DNA from 2 places in the Romboutsia sp. BSD2780061687b_171204_C1 genome. Region 1 is predicted to be linked to the other one. Evidence: a T-box and tRNA genes for the amino acid it is inferred to sense, from the RefSeq annotation. Region 1 holds a T-box; the other holds one or more tRNA genes.
The links. The T-box of region 1 lies ahead of asnS (asparagine--tRNA ligase). A T-box ahead of a tRNA ligase gene usually reads a tRNA of that ligase, here a tRNA-Asn.
Positions count from the first base shown of each region.

Region 2: it encodes a tRNA-Asn, which carries the amino acid that the T-box ahead of asnS (asparagine--tRNA ligase) is inferred to sense. The anticodon was not compared.

Region 1 covers NZ_JADMRK010000001.1:311,921-318,260, reverse strand. The annotation lists gene I2H23_RS01630 (hypothetical protein) at 1-957, opposite strand, end outside; gene I2H23_RS01625 (rhodanese-like domain-containing protein) at 1,045-1,338, opposite strand; gene I2H23_RS01620 (hypothetical protein) at 1,404-1,586, opposite strand; gene I2H23_RS01615 (ferredoxin) at 1,811-1,999, opposite strand; gene asnS (asparagine--tRNA ligase) at 2,158-3,558, opposite strand; T-box leader at 3,653-3,885, opposite strand; gene I2H23_RS01605 (hypothetical protein) at 4,024-4,416, shown strand; gene cspC (bile acid germinant receptor pseudoprotease CspC) at 4,453-6,135, opposite strand; gene I2H23_RS01595 (S8 family peptidase) at 6,157-6,340, opposite strand, start outside.
Region 2 covers NZ_JADMRK010000001.1:467,043-473,382, forward strand. The annotation lists gene I2H23_RS02405 (hypothetical protein) at 256-735, shown strand; gene I2H23_RS02410 (hypothetical protein) at 955-1,122, shown strand; tRNA gene I2H23_RS02415 (tRNA-Asn) at 1,377-1,452, opposite strand; tRNA gene I2H23_RS02420 (tRNA-Asn) at 1,696-1,771, opposite strand; gene I2H23_RS02425 (DUF2812 domain-containing protein) at 2,046-2,666, opposite strand; gene I2H23_RS02430 (PadR family transcriptional regulator) at 2,663-2,992, opposite strand; gene I2H23_RS02435 (hypothetical protein) at 3,263-3,883, shown strand; gene I2H23_RS02440 (transcription initiation factor TFIIIB) at 3,947-4,138, shown strand; gene I2H23_RS15305 (hypothetical protein) at 4,221-4,439, shown strand; gene I2H23_RS02450 (hypothetical protein) at 4,738-4,932, opposite strand; gene I2H23_RS02455 (hypothetical protein) at 5,009-5,302, shown strand; gene I2H23_RS02460 (hypothetical protein) at 5,660-5,860, shown strand; gene I2H23_RS02465 (dicarboxylate/amino acid:cation symporter) at 6,070-6,340, shown strand, end outside.

The DNA of each region.
Region 1 (6,340 bases):
ATTTGCAAATCCCCACATATAAACAGATAATTGACTTACAATTATTCCTGTGTTTATATATTTCATATATTCAGATATACCAAACTCGTATAAATATGTACTATCGGATATAGTAAGTATACCAACAATTATAAATACTAATATGTAACCTATTATAAATATATTTATAACTTTTTTAAATATATTTATATATATGTTTTCTTTGCCTATTCTTTTTTTATATCCTATAGTAAATGTAGATAAAAATCCTATTAAAAAGCTATTTATAAATATACTTGTTGTAGTAAACTTTACTTTAAATAAAGTAGCTATGTTCATCATATCATATGAGTTTAATTCAATTTTTGATATCATACTTATAACTGCCATAAATAAAGCGTAAACTATTCCAACCCCTATAGAATTTATAATAAGTTCATTAGGTGTGTTACTTTTATTTTTCATAAATAATATATTACTTATAACTAAGGATATTATAGGTGCTATTAATAAAGATATTACTCCTAAATGTACGCTTACTTCACCTACACCTATTAAAGATGATGATGTTATATTAATACTACCTAAATTCATACCTAGCATTGTATGAAGTGGACTTATACTAATCCCTAATTTTCCTAAACTTATATCCATCATACCATTAAAAATTACAGATAAAATAAATAAAATCAATATAGATGATACAGAGGTTATAAATATATTAGTGCTACTAGCATAGCTTTTTATATTATTGATATTAAATTTACTTTTTTCTCCTATATTAAATAAGTTTTTATCTACTACTTTAAAAAGCTCATTGCCGCATTGTTTACAATAATTACTTCCATATTTACTTTCAGTATGGCACTTAGAACAATTCATTTCATTATTTATTTCTAGTCTATAATAATTTGAAATTTTATTTAAGATTTTCCCATCCTCTTTTGAATAATTACTATATTTTTCTTCTGTATTCATTCTTACCTCCAATACAAGCATTTAACTTATTTATTGCTATACTCATATTATCAAGTATACTATAAAACTCTAGCTAAAAGCTAGAGTTTACAATCCAATTATTCCCTTTTCTAAATTATATAATTTGTTGAATCCTTCCATATGAAGTAGATTACATGCTGTTATACTTCTATGTCCACTTCTACAGTAAACAATAACATTTTTTTCTTTGTACTCTTCTAATTCATCTATCTCAAATAATAAATTATTTAATGGTATATTTATAGAGTTTTCTATATTATTCTCTTCATATTCTTCCCTTGTCCTTATATCAATTAATATAGTATCCTCTTTTTTCATTAATTCTTTTAATTTTTTATTATCTATATTTATATAAGCCATATTATCCTCCTTAAATCTTTAATCTATCTATTTAATACCCTGAATATTTTGTTAAAAACATTGTATTAATTAACTTTTCTAGATTTCATAAGCTTAATATGTCTTATTATAAATGATATTTCCATAGTTATAGCTGCACAACTTATAAGCCTTTGAACTATATCTGTTGTATCAACTGCATAGTTATAAAAATATATAATTAATAAAATATCTATTATCAACATTATATTGTCAAGTATCTTTATCATTTTGCCTCCAATTTTTATTATGATTAATAATTATAACATAAAATATAATCTATTTTTCTATATTTTATTAAATTAGGACTTATACTACTCATATATTATTTAGATAATTTGTTAAATTTTTCTGTATATAAAGTTCGCTTATATTTAGTAACGTGTAGATAATTCGATTTAAAGCCGAATAATAAAATTAAAAGCTTAGGATATTCCCTAAGCTTTTAATTTTACTATTCAATTGTTATTGCACTTACTGGACATCCTTCACATGCTTCTTGTGCACTTTCTTGTAAATCCTCACTTATTTCTCCTTCTATAGCTACTGCTAATCCATCATTATCCATATCAAATACTTCTGGGCATATTCCTACACATGCTCCACATCCTATACATACGTCTTTATCTACAAATGCTTTCATTTTAAAGCCTCCTATTTAATTTGTTTACATTATGTATATATCCATATTGTGATGGTCTAAACAGATTTTTTTATATAACTAATTTTTTATTTATTTTTTAAGTATTATTATAATATAAAAAGCACTAAACATAAGTCTAGTGCTTTAATATATAAATATTAGAATTCAGCATTTTTAGGAGTTCTTGGGAATGGTATTACGTCTCTTATATTAGACATTCCTGTCATGTACATTATTATTCTTTCAAATCCTAGTCCAAATCCTGAGTGAGTAGCTGTTCCGAACTTTCTAAGTTCTAAGTACCACCAGTAATCTTCCTTGTTTAATCCCATTTCTTCTATTCTTTCTAATAGTTTTTCTTCTCTTTCTTCTCTTTGAGAACCTCCAACTATTTCTCCTACTCCTGGAACTAATAAATCCATTGCTCTAACAGTCTTTCCATCTTCATTCATTCTCATATAGAATGCTTTTATGTCCTTTGGATAATCAGTAACAAATACTGGAGCTTTAAATATTTGTTCTGTTAAATATCTTTCATGTTCTGTTTGAAGATCATCTCCCCAATTAACTGGGTATTCAAATTCATGTCCGCTTTCTTGTAACATTTTAACAGCATCTGTATAAGTAAGTCTCTTAAATTCAGAGTTTACTACGTTGTTTAATCTATCTAATAATCCTTTGTCTATAAAGTTATTGAAGAATTCCATTTCTTCTGGAGCATTTTCCATTACGTAGTTTATTACGTATTTTATCATGTCTTCAGCAAGTTCCATATTGTCTTCTAAGTCTGCAAAACATATTTCAGGTTCTATCATCCAGAATTCTGATGCATGTCTTTGAGTAAATGAGTTTTCAGCTCTAAAAGTTGGTCCAAATGTATAAACATTTCTAAATGCAAGTGCCATTATTTCTGCATTTAATTGACCACTAACTGTTAAGTTAGCTTCTTTCCCAAAGAAGTCTTTAGAATAGTCTATATCTCCTTCTTCATTCTTAGGTATGTTGTTTAAATCCATAGTAGTTATTCTAAACATTTCTCCTGCACCCTCACAGTCACTTCCTGTTATGATTGGAGAATGTGCATACACGAAGTTTCTATCTTGGAAGAACTTATGTATAGCGTATGCTGCTAAACTTCTTACTCTAAATACAGCAGAGAAAGTGTTACTTCTTGGTCTTAAGTGAGCTATTGTTCTTAGATACTCTAATGTATGTCTTTTCTTTTGTAATGGATATGAAGAATCTGATTCTCCTTCTACTACTACTTTAGTAGCATGTATTTCAACTGGTTGTTTAGCACCTTCTGTTGATACTAATTCTCCTTCTACAAGTATTGATGAACTTATTGGTAATTTAGATATTTCTTTGAAATTCTCTAATTTATCTTCAGCTATTACTATTTGCATATTCTTAAAGAAACTTCCATCGTTTAACTCTATAAATCCAAAGTTTTTAGATGCTCTAGATAATCTTATCCATCCAGCTACATTTACAGTTTTACCTACATACTCTTCTTTTTTTCTGTACAATTCTTTGATTTCTATAAATTCTTTTTGCATTTTGTTTCCTCCATATTTTATTTTTTATATTACTTATTTTATTTATTGCTAAAATATTTATTATTTTGTATTAAAAAAGCCCTTCATTCCCATAAAAAGGGACGAAAGGCTGTTGCTCTCGCGGTACCACCCTAATTGCCAAAATTGGCCTCTTAGTAAGCATTGCTTATAGTCTATAACGGGACTTCCCGTCTAAGTCTACTCTCTTTCAAGATTTCGGTTAGAAACTCCGAGATGTTATTCAATATAAACTTCGTATTGAGCTTTCACCATCCTCAACTCGCTATGACTACCTTTTATATTTACTCTTCTCTTCACAGTCTATTATTGTTATATTATTTCAACTATTTAAAAAGATTATACCAACTTATATTTTTTTAGTCAATAATTTATTTTCTAAATAATTATCACAAATGTTTAATACTATATTTATTTATCAATAATATTAGCTAGGAGGTGCATTGCTTGAAATATCTATTTATATTTTTATTTATAATAACATTTATATCACCATCAGTTGATAAAGAATATTCTTCTAATATCATACGCTCATCTATTTATAATTACATAACTTCCCTAGATAGAGCTAAAGATTATTTAGTAGAGAATGTTTCATTTTTTTCAAAACTATCTAAAGTAGCCTATAAAAAAGCATATGATAAAGTTATGAAAGATAGGATACTAGTTAAACACTTAGTTTTATCCGGCGAGACTTTAGACGATATAATAAAAATTTATAATTCTGATATTGAGAATATTGAATATTTTAGATTAGTAGCTCTTAATGAAAATCCTGATACCATTTCCAAAGATTATCAAATATCTTATGGTGATTATATACTCGTTCCTAGTGAATAATTTATATTTTATGTAGACCTATTAAAATAGGTCTACTCATCTTAATATTTTAGCTAATTGTATAAATGTGTTTTTTAAATCAAGTACCCCATAACCTCTTGTTACATTTGGATATATATATAGATCTTTTTTTCTTGCTCCAAGCATTAAGTAAGTTTTTAAAACTTCTGTGAATAATAAATTTCGGCTAAATGCACTTTGACTTGTTATATATTCCATAAGTATAGCTACAACTCCACTTACCATAGAACTGCTTACTCCTGTACCCGTTGATGTGGTATAGCTTCCATTTTTAGATGGAGATATTATATCAACCCCTGGTGCTAATAAATCTGGCTTTATAGGTCTACCTCTTACTGGGCCTTTTGATGAACCTATCCATACACTATCAATCTTATCATCATAGGCTCCTATAGTTATTGCATTTGAAATTGCACCAAACAAAGTTATGGTTACAAATGAATTTGGATCTGTAAATCTAGTTTCATTAGAGATTAAGTTTTTATTGGGTAAATACACATCGTACAATCCATCTATAATAAATTCTGGAAATAACCTTAAAGTCCATACTCCTGGTTTAACATTATTTAATTTTATTGTTAATTCTTGAGTCGCTGATTTTATCCAAGGATATAGATATCTAATTTCATAAGATGTATCTTCTATATTAAATTTACCTTTATATGTATAATCATCTGGAGCATATACAACTTTATAGCTTATTTCACCTGATGGTGATATTATTGAAGCTGCTATTTTATCAGGACCTGCAACACTTAATGTTATATCTAAGTTTATTTGCTCTCCAACTTGAATTGGTATATCTTGAATATCATCTATACTATTTATTTTTCCTTGGTAGTGTATATCAGTATTTCCTTCGTTTCCTGCCCCACTAACTACTATTACACCCCTTCCTCTTAAATCATTAAAAGTATCTAGTAATGTAGCTACTACTACAGACCTTGATCTTTCCCCTAAAGTTAAATTAATGATCATGTTTTTTTCTTCTTTTCTAGCTATATCTATAGCATATTTTACTCCTGCTAAGAAGTCTGATAGTTCATAATTAATTTTTCCTTCTTTATAAGTATCTTTATATGATTTTAGCTTTATTACTAATAATTCACTATCTACTGCTACCCCTTTGTATTCTCTATTTAAGTTTCCCCTGCCACATGCTATTCCTGAAGCCACAGTACCAGTTCCAATATTATCTTTACTTAAACTTGGATCACTATTTCTTATATACTCATTTATAATATCTTTTTTAAACTCGCTTCCAAATAATAATCCTATTGGAGGGTTCCCCATTTGACTTTCTTGATCCCATATAGATACTATTTTTGTAGTACCATCTGAGTTTATAAAATCAGGATGTAGATAGTCTATGCCAGAGTCTATAATTGTAATTATACATCCTTTTCCTGATGTTTTTATATATGGGTTTTTATCAACATAATCAATACCTGATGCTATTTTTACACTTATTCCACTTTCTAAATTATCAGTTATATCAATTAATGAACTCATAGGTACTGATGGTATCCAATCTGATATGCTTTTTATACTTTTTAATGTCTCTTCTTCAAAACTTTCATCAACATAAATTGATGCTATTTGATTATTTAATATAATATATTTATCTATGTTATATAAATTTAAATCAGTCTCTAAACGTTCTAAATTATCATAAACAATCACATATGATTTTTCCATATAAATATATTCTCCCTAAAATTACCTTAATTGTTCAAACAATCCTCTTATATCTAACTCTCCATATCCATAACTATAATTAGGATATACAACATCTTGATTTCTTCTAGCTCCTGCAGTTAGATATGTTCTTATCTTTTGTACGAATGCTTTATTTTCATAATTCCCATTTACTTGTATATATTGAAGAAATAATGCGACTGCT
Region 2 (6,340 bases), 160 kb from region 1:
TAAATCTAAAGCAAATGTATATAGGGGAATATACATTTTTATTATTACTATGTCAAATATATTTGTATTTAATAATATCATTATTTTAAATGATTTTATGCTAAAATTTAAACTGCAAATATTAATATTATTTATAACTATTCCTTTGTTTGATTTATTACCTCATAGGTTACATAGATACGAAAAGATTAATTAGAAATTGGTATATATTATGAATTATATAATAGGCTATACAGTATTATGCAAGGGGGAAAAATGAATTCGAAGAAAAACAAGATAATCCTAATATTAGGTTTGATAATAATTATTATGTTTATTGTTATAAAAGTATTTGTAAAAAGTAATGAAGAGTTTGGTGGAGCAGTAATAAGTGGAAGTATTGGTGCACTTAACCTTGATAAAAATGAAAACATCTCAAAAGAAGATGAAGAATATATCATTAGGGTTTGTTTCACAAAACGAAAAAATGGTATAGATATAAACTCAGAAAATGCTAGAAAATTAGGAAAACCAACAAATACTATGTCCTTAGTTTTATATAATAAAATTGAGGGAGTATCAAGTAGAGTCCATCGTTATAATTTATGGATAGGTAATAAAATAGGATATATTCAAAATATTAAAGATAATAAAGTTTATATATTGAGTAGTGATGAAAATAAATTCTTTATAGATCAATACTTGAAATTTCATAGTATTGAAGAAGTAAAAAGTATGATATCAAATGAGTTCTGATTTAGATTATAATTTTGTTATATTACGAATTAAGAAATCTAGAAGTTTAAATAATTAGTAATTCATAATATAGCATTTTTATTTAAATACTTATTTCCTAGCATGGGAGCGATAGGAATTGGATATCTTTTAGGTAAAACATTTCTTATTTTTAAGAGTAAGATAAGTTTTAATAAATAATATATTTATATATAAGTAGAAAAATAGGAGGGGTATAATGTGAATTACTTTGAACATTCATATTATCTAGGTATATTAATGATAATTGCAGGCTTGATTATGAGATATGGTGCGGGGGAAAGACCTAATTCATCAGGTTATAAAACATGGACTTCTTGTAAAAATGGTACTAAAAGGAAAAGAAAAAATCATGTTAAGTTTATATAGTTAAATTATAATTAAATATATATTTTGAAGGTGTGAAAGTATGGAAATATGGGATGTTTATGATAAAGATAGAATTAAAACTGGTGAAACAATGGTAAGATGTAGCTAATTTGCGGCTGAAAGATTGTATGGATATTCATTGTAAAAATGTGAATAAAAAAGTAGGAGTATATAAGTAGGTATACAATTACTTTTTTGTTATTAAAACATAGCCAAATAAAAAAACTCTTAGTCAAAACTAAGAGTTTTTAAAGTGGCGGGAATAACAGGGCTCGAACCTGTGACCCATTGATTAACAGTCAATTGCTCTACCAACTGAGCCATACTCCCGTATATTTTGGATAGGTAGAAAATTTTTACCTGTCCGTTACAGTTATTATTTTAACCAGTTTATTAAATTTTATTAATATTTTTTTAAAATTATTTAACTATTATAAAATATTTATAAATAGCTGTGATATACAAAAGAGAATTATGTTAATTAAACTTTGGTGACCCTTTATATAATATAATTGATAAAATATTTAAATATCCAAATAAAAAACTCTTAGCCAAAACTAAGAGTTTTTAAAGTGGCGGGAATAACAGGGCTCGAACCTGTGACCCATTGATTAACAGTCAATTGCTCTACCAACTGAGCCATACTCCCAAATATTTTAGATAGGGTAGAAAATCTTCACTTGTTCGTTACAGTTATTATTTTAACCAGTTTATTAAATTTTATTAATAGTTTATTAAAAATTATTTATATAAGAATTTAAATAACTTAAAATAAAAATACAAAAGTGGAAAAAGTTGAAACAACAATAAAAGTAGCTATACCACAGTAACTAAAATTAATTTAGCTATGGTGGTATAGCTATATGATAAATTTAATTCTATATAGTTTAAACCTTATATAATATAACTCTTTTAATGTTGAATTATTCATAAAGCTTTTTATCTTTTTTATATTTCTTTACTAAGTTAAAGTATTTTATAGTTTGTATTCCTAAAAATAGAGTAATTAAAATTAATCCCCATAATAGAGTATTTAATAATAAATGATTAGAAGCTTTGTATTTACTTACAAAAGTAATTATTGCAAGAAGTATAGTTGTAAATAAATACATATTTCGTATTGGAGTAAGATATTTTATTAAATCATCATTACTTGTGTGTAGGTTAAAATCCATTCCATCATTTTGCTTTTCTAATATTAGTAATTCTTTGTTAAAACTTCCTGGGGAAGTTGAAATTTTACCACCATTACTCCATGGTCTAAATTTCATTTTTCCAAATGACCAATTTATATTTATATTCTTTATAAAACTCTTATACCCAATATCATCTTCTAAAAAATTCTTATATTTTTTTATTTCAGAGTTTGATTTATCAGCAACAAATTCAACACAGTATATATATTCTGATGGATTGCATTTTTCAAACTCATAGGTTAATTTTCCTACCTTAACAAGTCTATATCCATGTTTAGCCATTTGGTTTAACCATTTTTCTTGCCCCTCTAAAAAATCAAAGAAATACTTAAACACTATTTTTTTCATATTTTATCATCCCCTACTATTTTTAAAGAGATATTAAGAACATCATTTAATCGTGCAATTTCATTTTCAACTACGATTTTACCTTTAGATGTTATTAAATACTCCTTTTTCCTACTATCATCTTTACTCTCGTATGGCTCTATCCATCCTTTTTTTAACAAAGTATTAATGGCTCCATAAAGAGTACCAGCCCCTAATGATAAACGACCACTTGTTTTTAATTCTATAAATTGCATAATACCATAGCCATGGTTAGGCTTGTATAGTGCCAATAGAATAAAAAGTGTAGTTTCTGTTAAAGCACCACCCTTTACATTATCTCTCATTTTATTTCTCCTTTATTACAGTAACCTTTATTACGTTTACTGTAATAAAATTATATCAGTAAACGTAATAATTAACAATAAAATTATATCTTTATTAAGGTTTACATTAATCTTATGTACATTATCATTTTAAAGATATAAGATAACAAGTTAAAGTCAATTATGTTGAAATATACAAATAGTTATAACATATAGTATAATTATGTATATTATTTGTTTACAATTATTATATAACACGAAATAAAAAATAATAGTAAGGGGGTATTTAAAATGATAAGTGAAGATACTAATGAATCTTGGTCTATTAGAACATCTAAGGATGAGTTATTAAACTTTATTATATTTACTGGGTGTATGTATAATTTAATTGATAATGAAAACTTTAATGAATCAAATACACCTTGGCCAACTAATCTATCAAATCTAGTTTTTGATGATTTACATATTGAAAAGCTAAAATCACAGTGGAAACTATGGTTTAATGGAGTTATAGAAGAAAGGTGTAATAATATTAACCATAATAGAATGAGTATACTTGTTAGTGAAATATATAATGTAAATAATTTTTTAGAGTTGGAATATATTGAGCTTAGGGAATGCTGTAAAAAAGCATATCCATATTTCATTGAGTGGTGGGATATGCAAGCTGGAGGTAAAAGTGCGATTTCTTACTATGAAATTATGGTAGAAAATAGATTTTGTGATTATATAGATGAATTAAGATGTGAATTAAATAGAAAAGTTAAGGGATTTAATCTTTATATAGATATAGTATATACGGGAGTACCAGATGTACTAGATGTAAATGATGAATATATTGTAATAACTCCAAATGGATATATGTATTTAACTAAGGATTGGTGGATGAGAAAATTAGCTAAATTAGCATAATAATTACTAAAAAATTTTAACATAATGAGAATTTAAATAAGATACATTTTAGGGGGATTATCAATGGATTTAGAAAAATGTCCTTTATGCGGATGTAATGAAATTGGAGAAGGTAGTTTTGTAGGTTATGGTGGATTAATTAATTCGAATAGTTTAATTCCTAAAACACAAGAAGTAGTAGCTAGTGTATGTACAGAATGTGGATATATAATAGCTATGAGAGTTTTAAAATCTAATAAATTTAAGAAGAAATAATAATATATAGGTTAAAAACTATCCATAAAAAATTAAATGTATGTTATTATAAACTTTATTATTAAATGAAGGGCTAAGAGATATGAATAAGATTTTAATGATAGAGAAAACTAAGAAGTTTGTAAAGAACAAACTATATGGTGAAGGAAGTGGGCACGATTGGTTTCACATAGAAAGGGTATATAACTTAGCTAAATATTTAGCAGAAAAAGAAATAGCAGAAAAAAGACATAAATTTATGGAAGAGTTTTTAAATGAGTTTTATGATGAATGGAGTTTTAGTGGACAAGGTGTTAAATAAAGGGGGGATAAAATGACTACATATTTTTTTACAATTCCATACGGGGCAATTGCAGTATTTGGGATATTGATAGCTGGAGTTGGCTTATTTTTATATAATAAAAATAAGCATAAAAAGTAAACTAATAGAGGATTTAAAATATTTTCATCCTTAGGGATTATCATTTAGGAAATATTTTAAATAATATAGATAAATGGGAATTTACATAAGAAAGTGAGTTAGACAGTGATAAAATTTTTAGAACAAATAAGAATTCCTAAGAATGATTTGACGGCTTCAAAAAAGATAATAAATTCAATCATAATTTTTTTCTTGGAATTGGACTTGGAACTTTTTCAAAGTGGCTAGATACTTTAGCTATAGATGATGGTATTTGGTGGCAACATATTTTAGGTATACTAGATTTAGGAAATGTATTCTCTTTACTTGGAGTGTGGATTTTACTTGCAGTATGTATATCTATTTTTAGTAATACACCTTTACGAGCAGGCATTAATGTATTTTTATTCTTTTTAGGTATGTGTGTTAGCTATCATATATATAGTATTATTTTTGCAGGATTTAATCCTATGAATTACATGATGATATGGTATGCAGTAACAATTATTTCTCCGTTATTGGCATTTGTTTGTTGGTATGCTAAAGGAAATGGAATTGTACCATTTATTATTAAGGTATGTATAATTACAGTTATGATATTATGTTCTTTTAGTATAGGAATGTGGTATTTTGATTTTACAAGTATAATAAATACAGTGTTTTTTATAACTATATTAGTTGTTTTGTACGATACCCCAAAGGGATCTATATATAGTTTAATGACTTCTATAGTATTGGCATATTTAATCAGATTATTTATATAGTTAAAATAGCTAGATATTGGGTAATTCCCATATGTCTAGCTATTTTTATTGCTTATTTATCATGTAATTATTTAAGATAGTTAAAAAATAAAATATTAAAAAGCATGTGGAGATATAAATACTAAATCATTAACAAATTATTTCTTTTAGTGGACAGTTGTTTAACTATAAGTTCTGCTATAATTAAATTAACAATTGTTATATATTATAATAAAAGGTTGAAAGGGGAAAATATTGTGAGAAATTGTACTGAATGTAATCATAAGTTTACATTTTATGATAGATTAAAATATATTTTAAAAAGGGCAAAACAAAGTAAATGATGCTCAAAAATATGTTTTTTGTGGAGGAGATAGTATGAGAAAGTGTTTAAGATGTAATGAAACTATGGTTGAAGATTATATGTTGAAAACTGAAAATTTTACAGCTCAAGCTTCAGTGTTATTAGGAAAGGGAAGTGGAGTTTTTTCAGATACAAAAGGAAAAGTAAAGGCTACTGTTTGTCCAAATTGTGGTGAGATTTCAATATTTTTTGATAAGTTAGATAAAATTAAGTAGTTTATTTATTTAATATATTGTGAGCTTACAGGGTAGTAATCTAAATTTATTACTCTGTTTTTGTGTATCTGATTTAATATTATAGAAATACTTAAATTTTGTTGAATATTAAGTACTAGTTTGCTATCATTTGTGTTGATGATGATAATATTTTGTCATACTAAATATTTTAATTTAAAATTTTATTCATATTAAAAGGGGGATTTATTATGAAAAAGATTTTCGATAGCTTAATATTTAAGCTAGTACTAGCAGTTACTATTGGTCTTATAGTTGGATTTATATCTTCAGAGTCCGTAATGAACGTAATAGTTACTCTTAAATACGTTTTAGGTCAGGTTATATTCTTCTCAGTTCCATTAATAATCATTGGATTTATAGCTCCATCCATAGCTAAATTAAGACATAATGCTTCTCAATTATTAGGATTTGCAATTGGTTTTGCTTACATATCATCAGTGGGTGCAGCAGCATTTTCTG